2 regions of the Pseudoalteromonas sp. AWH4_217 genome follow, and region 1 is predicted to be linked to the other one. Evidence: riboswitches for the same ligand, from Rfam matches in the RefSeq annotation. Region 1 holds a riboswitch; the other holds the start of a gene.
The links. Region 1 has a riboswitch for cobalamin ahead of ACXAH1_RS02390 (TonB-dependent receptor domain-containing protein). Riboswitches for the same ligand answer to the same signal wherever they lie in the genome.
Positions count from the first base shown of each region.

Region 1 (4,412 bases):
TAACGTTGGCATCCGGACTCAGGTGTGGTTTGAGCGTCGTAAATGCCGCGCTGAGTTGATAAGATTTGACGGGCACGATGCACAAAGCAATGCGGATGTTGCGTTTTGCCAGCTCCTGCCAGCTCAGGCATTTGACCGCGAGAGGACGAGTACATTCGGCATGTTGAGCAAAAACGGTTTGTGTTGGCGATCTTGTGATCAGGGTAACGGAATGGGTTTTTGCCAGTCGCTCGGCCAGCAATAAACCGACTGCCCCTTTGCCGACAATGAATACTTCAGGCATAGGGCTTTCCGGTTTTACGGCAATAAACCCAGTAAGCAAAAAAGTAACTTATGGCACCTGCAACATCAGCGATAAAGTCCCCCCACGAAGCTTGTCGGTAGGGTAAGGAGTCTTGCATCCACTCGATCCCTGCTCCGTAAAATGTAAGAAGCATCAGGTGAAACCAGATCCGAAAACGAAACGCATGATGAGAGAAAAACGCCAGGACAAAAAACACGCCAAAGTGTGCCACCTTATCTGCATGAGCGAATTTCACAATTTGACTGGCCTGAATTTCTTTAGCGAACAGAAACGTGCATACAGCCAGAGAGAGTAATAACAGGCATTGGTAGAGTCGGCGTGCCACAAATACTTCCAAATCTTCAGGGATTAAAAGGCCAGTATATCATCGAAATCTGAAAATAGGATGAAGCAGGGACTGTCAGTTCCAAATTTGAAAACGAGCGCTGAGAGTGTGGTCGCGTCACAGCCTTTGGGTTGCTATAATCCGGAAAAACATTATCCAGGAGCTAGATATGCCTTCTTTTGACATTGTGTCTGAAATTGATATGACTGAAGCGAGAAACACGGTGGATAACGCGGATCGTGAACTGAGCACGCGTTTTGACTTTCGTGGTGTAGAAGCGTCGTTTGACCTGAAAGACGAAGTGATCACGTTAAAAAGTGAATCTGAGCAGCAAGTGATGCAATTATTCGACATGCTGGTAGGCAAAGCCGCAAAACGTGGTCTGGACGTGGCCAGCTTTGAGCTGAAAGACGTTGAAAAGTCGGGTAAGTATGTGTCACGTAAAGTGATGCTGAAACAGGGGATCGACAAAGAGATGGCGAAGAAAGTGGTTAAGGCCATTAAAGATTCTAAGATTAAGGTACAGGCGTCTATTCAGGGTGAAACCGTGCGTGTTACTGGCAAGAAGCGTGACGATCTGCAGGAAACCATGCAGCTGATCCGCGGTGCCGAACTTGGTCAGCCTTTCCAGTTTAAAAACTTCCGAGATTAATCCCTCAGTTTACTTTCTTGTGTCTGGCATGCTAAACGTCACCCGTGTTTTAGCATGCTAGACGTCCATTGATTTTTGTTCTCAAATCTCCGACAATAGCGCCAACTTTTCAGGGTGTCAGATCAGGAGCCTGGAGTCTCTCAAAGATCTGAATAATCGGGAAGCTGGTGACTGCCTATGGAGTTGGTAATAGTCCAGCACTGCCCCCGCAACGGTGAACCTGTGACAGTCCTTCCGGCTGTTACAGGTAAGTCCGGAAACCGGCCCTGAAACACACTCAATAGTTGTAGTTCACGCGGTGGGCGTGGATCAGGGGAACTCATGTTTAAAAAATCTGCTTTAACCACAGCTCTGCTGGCTGTGCTACCTTTTTCTGCGCTTTGCGCACAAGACATTGAACATATTACGATTACGGCTAACAAGTTCGAACAAGCCAGTGTAGATACGCTGACGTCTGTGGCAGTGGTTGAGCGTGCTGAAATCGAACGAGCTAACGTACGTGACCTGCCGACATTGCTGAACAACCTCGCAGGTATCGATGTTGTACGCAGTGGTGGTTACGGCCAAAAAGCCAGTGTGTTTGTGCGCGGTGCGGCGACTAAATATACTTTAGTGTTGGTTGATGGTGTTCGTATTAGTGATGCAAACTCGGGCGATGTGTCTTTTACCAATATTCCGGTTAACAGTATTGAACGTGTGGAAGTCCTTAAAGGGGCGCGTGCTGCTATTTATGGCTCAGATGCAGTTGCAGGGGGGATCAACATTATTACCCGGGAACAGACAGGGCATCAGCTGGCGCTGACCTCTGGCAGTCGTAACTATGGCGGTGCTCAGCTGGCTGGTCAGTTTGAGGCAGATAAACTGACGGTAAACTATCATTTTGGTTATGAAACCACAGATGGTTATGACGTGACGGCCAAAGATCCGGCACTTCCTCGGACCAAAGAGCATGATCGCGACGGTTATGACAACACCAATATGGGTGTAAAACTGAATTATGATCTGGCTCAGTATGGGCAGCTTGCTTTGCATGCACAGCGCAGCGAAGGGGAGGCAGACTATGATTCCTCCTATGGCAACGATGCTTACGAGTTTGATAATTACACCACTAAACTTGTGTGGCAGAAACAATCGGATGTGTTGAGCCAGGAAGCGTCTGTTAGTCTGGCACAGGAAGAGAATACGCAGTTCCTGTCTGTATTGCCTAAAGACGGTACACCACCACCGCCAAATGATATTTACAGCACCAAACGAGATGAAATTGAGTACCGCGCCCGTTATAAAATGACGCAGTCTCTTCAGGTGATGGGGGGCGTGAGCCGCCTCAATGAAGACTTGTCTTCATCGAGCGCTCAGTTCTCGATTGCTGAGCGTGATAACACGGCAGTGTTTGCAGCTGCGTTTTACGATCAAAGTCGCTGGTTGCTAAACGCTGTAGTACGCAGTGATGATTATGAGCACCATGGTCGCGCAAATACGTATACCGCTGACCTGGGTTTCAGAGCATCGGACATCGTCACGTTTCGGGTTAATCATGGTACTGCATTTCGTGCGCCAAGCCTGACCAATGCCTTTGTTAAAGACAGCCCCTGGTACTTACCAAATAGCGAAATCAAACCGGAAGAGGGTACTTACAATGAAGTAGGTGTGACGGTAGATACCGACAATGTGCGCTATGATGTGGCCATTTTTGACAATCGTATCGATAACCTGATCAGCAATGAATTTGATGTACAAACCGGCAAGTATATTCCCGCCAATGTGGGTCGTGCACAGATGAAAGGCATTGAGCTGAGTGCACAGTTCTCAGCATTGGGTCTGGAACATGCCGCTAACCTGACCTTAGTGGATGCCAGAGACCAGGAAAAGCGTGAAGATTTACCTCGCCGTCCTGGTAAAGCGTTTAACTATGTCCTGTCTAAGCAGTGGGATAAACTAGATGTGAGGCTGGCTATGCAGTACCGTGATAAGCGTCCGTCGATCAGCTACTTTGATACGGATCTACCATCTTATACGGTATTTAATCTGAGTGCCAATTACCAGTTGCTTGAACCGGTTGCACTGACAATGAGGGTGGAAAACCTGACCGATAAAGCGTATTTCAACTCAGTTGCCAGTAAAACGGCTGACGGTACTTTGTTGCCTTATGAGCCACCGGGCAGACAGATTTATGTGGGCACCCGCATTACCTTCTAATAGTGAAGGAATGTAAAAAGGAGGCTGATGCCTCCTTTTTTGATCCTAAGTGCTTAGCTTACGCGAGGTAGTCGGCAAACTTCTGAGCGAATGCGGCTAACTTGGGTGCGATCATCACGCTACAATAACCCTGGTTGGGGTTATTGGTATAATAGTCCTGATGATACTGCTCCGCAGGGTAAAAGTGCGTATGAGCCGATACTTCGGTGACAACAGGCGCACTCAGTGTGGGCGCTAACGTATCAATGTATTGCTGAGTTAACGCCCGTTGTTGTTCTGAGTGATAAAACACGACGCTGCGGTATTGCGTGCCAATGTCATTGCCCTGACGATTTAGCTGGGTGGGATCATGCAACGCAAAGAACATTTCCAGCAGCACAGAAAAGTCCACCTGCTGGGGATCAAAGGTAAGCTGAACGACTTCAGCATGGCCGCTTTGACCGGTACAGATCTGCTCATAAGTCGGGTTGTCGGTATGACCGCCGGCATAACCAGAGGCCACTTGCGTGACGCCTCGGACACTGCGAAAGGCGGCATCAATACACCAAAAACAGCCGCCACCAAAGGTGGCAATTTGCTGATTCATTCTTAAATCTCCCGTTCCTGTTGTGTTTGCGGGTGGGCATCGTGCTGCTCAAGCAGCTTATCGCTGGTTGCCTGTGGCGACTGCGTGCGTCTTGCGAGCATACTGTAGGCACAGGGGATCACAAACAGCGTTAAAATGGTCGCGACACTCACCCCGGCAAATACCACGACCCCGATCACCATGCGACTCTCTGAGCCCGGGCCCGAGGCCAGTACCAGTGGAATGGCACTCATTACCGTGGTCAGTGAGGTCATGATAATGGGCCTGAGTCGCTGTACCGCCGCATCAATAATCGCCTGCTCAAAGGCCACGCCCTTGTCTCTGAGCTGGTTAGCAAATTCAACGATCA
Region 1 covers NZ_JBSWYM010000002.1:142,515-146,926, forward strand. Annotated here, with positions in the region: gene ACXAH1_RS02375 (ketopantoate reductase family protein) at 1-283, opposite strand, end outside; gene ACXAH1_RS02380 (VanZ family protein) at 276-629, opposite strand; gene ACXAH1_RS02385 (YajQ family cyclic di-GMP-binding protein) at 799-1,281, shown strand; cobalamin riboswitch at 1,382-1,564, shown strand; gene ACXAH1_RS02390 (TonB-dependent receptor domain-containing protein) at 1,603-3,477, shown strand; gene msrA (peptide-methionine (S)-S-oxide reductase MsrA) at 3,536-4,063, opposite strand; gene ACXAH1_RS02400 (efflux RND transporter permease subunit) at 4,066-4,412, opposite strand, start outside.

Region 2 (4,412 bases), on a different contig from region 1:
GCTCCAGCCGCCCCCAAAGCCATCCCAGACATCGGCAAAGCCATCTTCATGGAATGCGCCGGTGATCAGCAGTCCGCCGCCAAGCGTGAGCAATACCGCAATGCCTTCGGGCAAGAAGCTGCTCAGCACTAAGTAGATAAGGGCCAGCAGAGCACCCAATAACACGCCCACCCAGGCAAAGTAGCCACTGGCCTGGTTAATATCCTGACTGCTGATCTCGCCCGTCACTTTAACGGGAATGCGGGTCAGAAAAATCACCGCCAGTTTAAATTGTCTCAGCGCATTCATGAGGTTTCGACCACCTGAGTGACGGCCGCGGCTTCGAAGCTGGCCATCTGATAATAAAACGCCAGCGCACTTTGACACAGGGGTAAAGCCAGTGCGGCACCGGTGCCCTCGCCGAGCCGCATTTTCAGGTTCAATAGTGGCTCAACATTTAGCCAGCTCAGCATCGCCTGATGCCCCTGCTCACCCGAGCAATGGGCAAAAACCATATAATCTTTACACGCAGGGTCAATCCGATAGGCCAGCATGGCCGCTGCTGTTGCAATAAAGCCATCCACCAGAATGACCTTCTGAGCTCGGGCAATCTCCAGCATGGCACCGACCATCTGACAGATCTCAAACCCGCCTAAACGGCGCAATACTTGACGTGGGTCATGCAATGCCTCACGATGTAATCGCAAAGCCTGCTCGATAAGTTGTTGCTTTTTCTCTACCACCTCGTTGCTGACGCCGGTGCCTCGCCCGACCGTTTCGGCACTTGTTAGCCCGCTCAGGGCAGAAAAAATGGCTGCCGCGGCGGTGGTATTGCCGATCCCCATTTCGCCCAATGCAAATAAGTTAGTGCCTGATGCCAGTGCTGGCTTTACCGCTTCTTGACCCAATGCCAGGCCTTGCTCCAGCTGCGCTTCACTCAGTGCTGGTTCAAGGTGCAAAGGTCGGGTGATATTACCAAGACGCTGCGACACCACATTCAGCTCAGGCGCCGGTGGCGTCAAAATACCACAATCAATCACACTCAGTTGCCAGCCAAGCTGAGCGCATAAAACATTAATGGCCGCGCCACCAGTGGCAAAGTTAGCCACCATCTGGGCGGTCACTTCACTGGGTGCAATGGAAACGCCTTCGCCTGCAATGCCATGATCGCCGGCAAAGATCAGCATCTGAGGCCTTACGATATCTGGCCTTTCGCTTTCAAGCTGACTGCGCTCCATGCCCTGACTTAAAATCGTGACCAGCTGATGTGCCAGCGTTTCAAGCTTGCCCAAAGCGCCCTGAGGCTTAGTCTTCATATCTATGGTGTGCTGAATATGCGTGTCATGCTGGCGGTTGAGTTGTGGGATCATAAAGTCTCCGGTTAGATCAGATGCTGGCGGCGCGCTTTTTGGCGATTAACAGCGATAAGAAAAACACGCTGCCAATCGCTGAGGTGATCACCCCAATCGGCAGCTCCTGATTGTCTATCAGGGTACGAGCGAGTACATCGACCCACAACATCATGAGTCCACCTGATAAGGCCGTCGCTAACATACCCGCAGTGCGAACTTGAGAGATAAAAAAGCGCACGATATGGGGGATCATCAGGCCCACAAAGCCGACACCACCACAGGCCGCGACAATCACGGCCGTTAACATCGACGCCAAGATCAGCATGCCCAGCCTGAGCCGGTGGACGTTGATCCCCAGCGTCCCCGCGCTCTCATCTCCAACCAGCAAGGCATTCAGGCTGCGGCGCATTAACAGCATGAGGGTACACCCCAGCGAAACAACCAATGCAGGCAGCCACAACCATTGCCAGTCTGCGCGGCTGAAACTGCCCAGGCTCCAGAATATAATCGCGCTAATGGCCTGCGGATCGCTCCAGTACAACAGCAAACTGGTAAAGGCCGAGAATAAAAAGGTCAACGCGACACCCGACAGCAACATGTTTTCAACCAGGGCGGTGCCTTTGTGAAAGGCAATCAGCAGCAACAGACCCATTGCCACAGCACTGCCCGCAAACGCGGCACCGGACAACGCCAGCGCACTTTGCACACCAAACAGCGCGACCAGCAACACCACACCAAATGAGGCGCCAGAGGAGATGCCAAATAAGTAAGGATCGGCCAATGGGTTTCGGGTGACCGTTTGCAGAATGAGCCCGGCAATGGCCAGCCCAGCACCGGCGAAGAATGCCAGTAAAGTGCGGGGTAATCGCAGCTCTACAACAATTTTCTGGCTCAGTATGCTGCTATCATAGCTACTCAGTGCCTGCCAGACTTCACCCCAACTCAAAGAAACGGCGCCGACAGACAGCGCACAGAGCAGGCTGAACATGCAGGCAAAAATGAGACCCGGTATCAGCAAAGCCTTCATAACTGATACCCATAATGATAACGAATGTGGGGCACACCCGGTGCGCTGCTGTGGAGTCCGGGTACCGTTTCTACTTCGGCACACACCCCAAAAATGTCGCTGAGTAAGTCGGGGGTTATAATATCCAGAGGTGTGCCCTGAGCCATCAGCTTACCTTGTGCCAGCACCAGCAACTCATCGCTGAGCGCAGCCGCCAGGTTTAGGTCGTGAAAAGAAGCAATCACAGTCACCCCCATGGCCTTAGCCAGCTCCATGATCTGGATCTGGTATTTCACATCTAGATGACTGGTGGGCTCGTCCATAATTAACAGCTCAGGTTGCTGAACCATGGCCCGGGCGATCATCGCCCGTTGCTTTTCGCCCCCGGACAGGGAATCAAAAGCCTGCTGCGCCTTGTGGCTCAGGCCCACACGCTCAATGGCTTCTAAAATACGCTGTTTATCGTCGGCATTGACTGTACTAAAGAGAGTTTTATGTGGTGTGACGCCCATCGCCACCACCTCAAACAGCGCCAGGTTAAACTGACTGGGGATCTCCTGTAAAACAACCGCAACCTGACGCGCATAAGCCCGGCGGGGGTAGTCAGACACAGGTCTACCCACATAACGAATTTCGCCCTCAGTCTGCTCCCAGTAACGATACAGGCAGCGTAATAAGCTGGATTTTCCCGCCCCATTTGGCCCAATCAGGCCAATAAACTGACCGCGCGCAATGGCAAAATTTAATCCGCTCAGTACAGGCTTATTGCCGAGGTTCAGACTCAGGTTGTGCACGGAGATTTGTGGTGAACTCATACCGCCTCAAATACGGACGGCAGCAGAGCAGGCCACTCGCATTGCTACGACTGGCCTTCTGTACTGACTTAAGTGCGCCCGCTTAAGTGTAGGTATTGGCCTTGGTATCTGGCTTCAGACTAATACCAATTTCACTTAATACCTGTTCAATTTGACGGAGCAAATATGACGCTAACGGCGTTAAAAATTTTTCATTTAGAACAACTAAATAGCAAAATTTTTGCCTCGCCTATATGGACATAGGTGCCTCAGCGATAGCAGGACGCGTGAGCGGTGTTATCGACCCTATTTTCTCGCCTCAAAATAGAACACTTAATTAAGCAAATTGGTATAAAAGTCCATTACAGTTGCGGGGACAGCTGAGGATTTGCACCTCATTCCCAATGACTACCAATACATTACGATTCTAGATTTAGCACCTATTATGAAGTCCAGACGTCTAAAACACAACTTTCGGCCAGGCACGACCGGTGTCATCATAGAAGACATTTACTTTAATCACTTTGGCATAGCCTATCTCCAGCCGAGATAAATGCGTATCAAAGCCCTCAGGCAAGCCTAACCAGGTTGCCAGCAACTGTTTAATCACCCCCGCATGGGTGACAATGGCGGTGTTCTGGGGTGAGGGCGTTGTCGTAAACTGCTGCCACCAGTCATTTAAGCGTAAGTGAAATGCTGACATCGGTTCACCGTTTGGTGGCGTATGCTGCCACGGGCTCTGCCAGAAATCCCCAATGCCGGGCGACTGCGTTGACTGCCAGAGCACCTCATAGCTTTGTCCGTCCCAGTCGCCAAAGTCCATTTCACTGAGCCTGGGGTCAACCTGTAGTGGCAAACCGGCTGATTCACAAAACGCGCGCGCCACAGTCTGACACCGCTGTAACGGAGAGCTAATTACCTGTGAAATGACATCACAAGCCTGTAGTTGGGCATACACCTGCTCATTACCCGATATGCTTACCGGCAAATCTGTGCGCCCGAGCAATCGACCGGTTTCAAGCGGCTCACCATGGCGAATAAAATACAAGGTTTGTTGCATTGGGTTAGAGCTCTGTTATTCGGGGCCTGAAACGCAAAAACGCAAGCCTGAGCTTGCGTTTTTGGTGAAAGCAACGGATTAAAGAATCTGATTCTCTTTCCACATTTGCTCTTTCTTAAGACGCTTCTTGCGTTTGTCGCACGGGTCGTCACAATCGCAGATCTTGTCGATGCCCATGGAGCCCAGTCCACCACAACTACTGGCCATTGATTTCTTCTGTA
Region 2 covers NZ_JBSWYM010000015.1:66,902-71,313, reverse strand. Annotated here, with positions in the region: gene ACXAH1_RS17910 (adenosylcobinamide-GDP ribazoletransferase) at 1-288, opposite strand, end outside; gene cobT (nicotinate-nucleotide--dimethylbenzimidazole phosphoribosyltransferase) at 285-1,349, opposite strand; gene ACXAH1_RS17900 (FecCD family ABC transporter permease) at 1,366-2,358, opposite strand; gene ACXAH1_RS17895 (ABC transporter ATP-binding protein) at 2,355-3,152, opposite strand; cobalamin riboswitch at 3,392-3,591, opposite strand; gene ACXAH1_RS17890 (histidine phosphatase family protein) at 3,592-4,191, opposite strand; gene nqrM ((Na+)-NQR maturation NqrM) at 4,270-4,412, opposite strand, start outside.
Region 2: it holds a riboswitch for cobalamin, as region 1 does, so the genes downstream of both, ACXAH1_RS17895 (ABC transporter ATP-binding protein) here and ACXAH1_RS02390 (TonB-dependent receptor domain-containing protein) in region 1, are expected to answer to the same signal.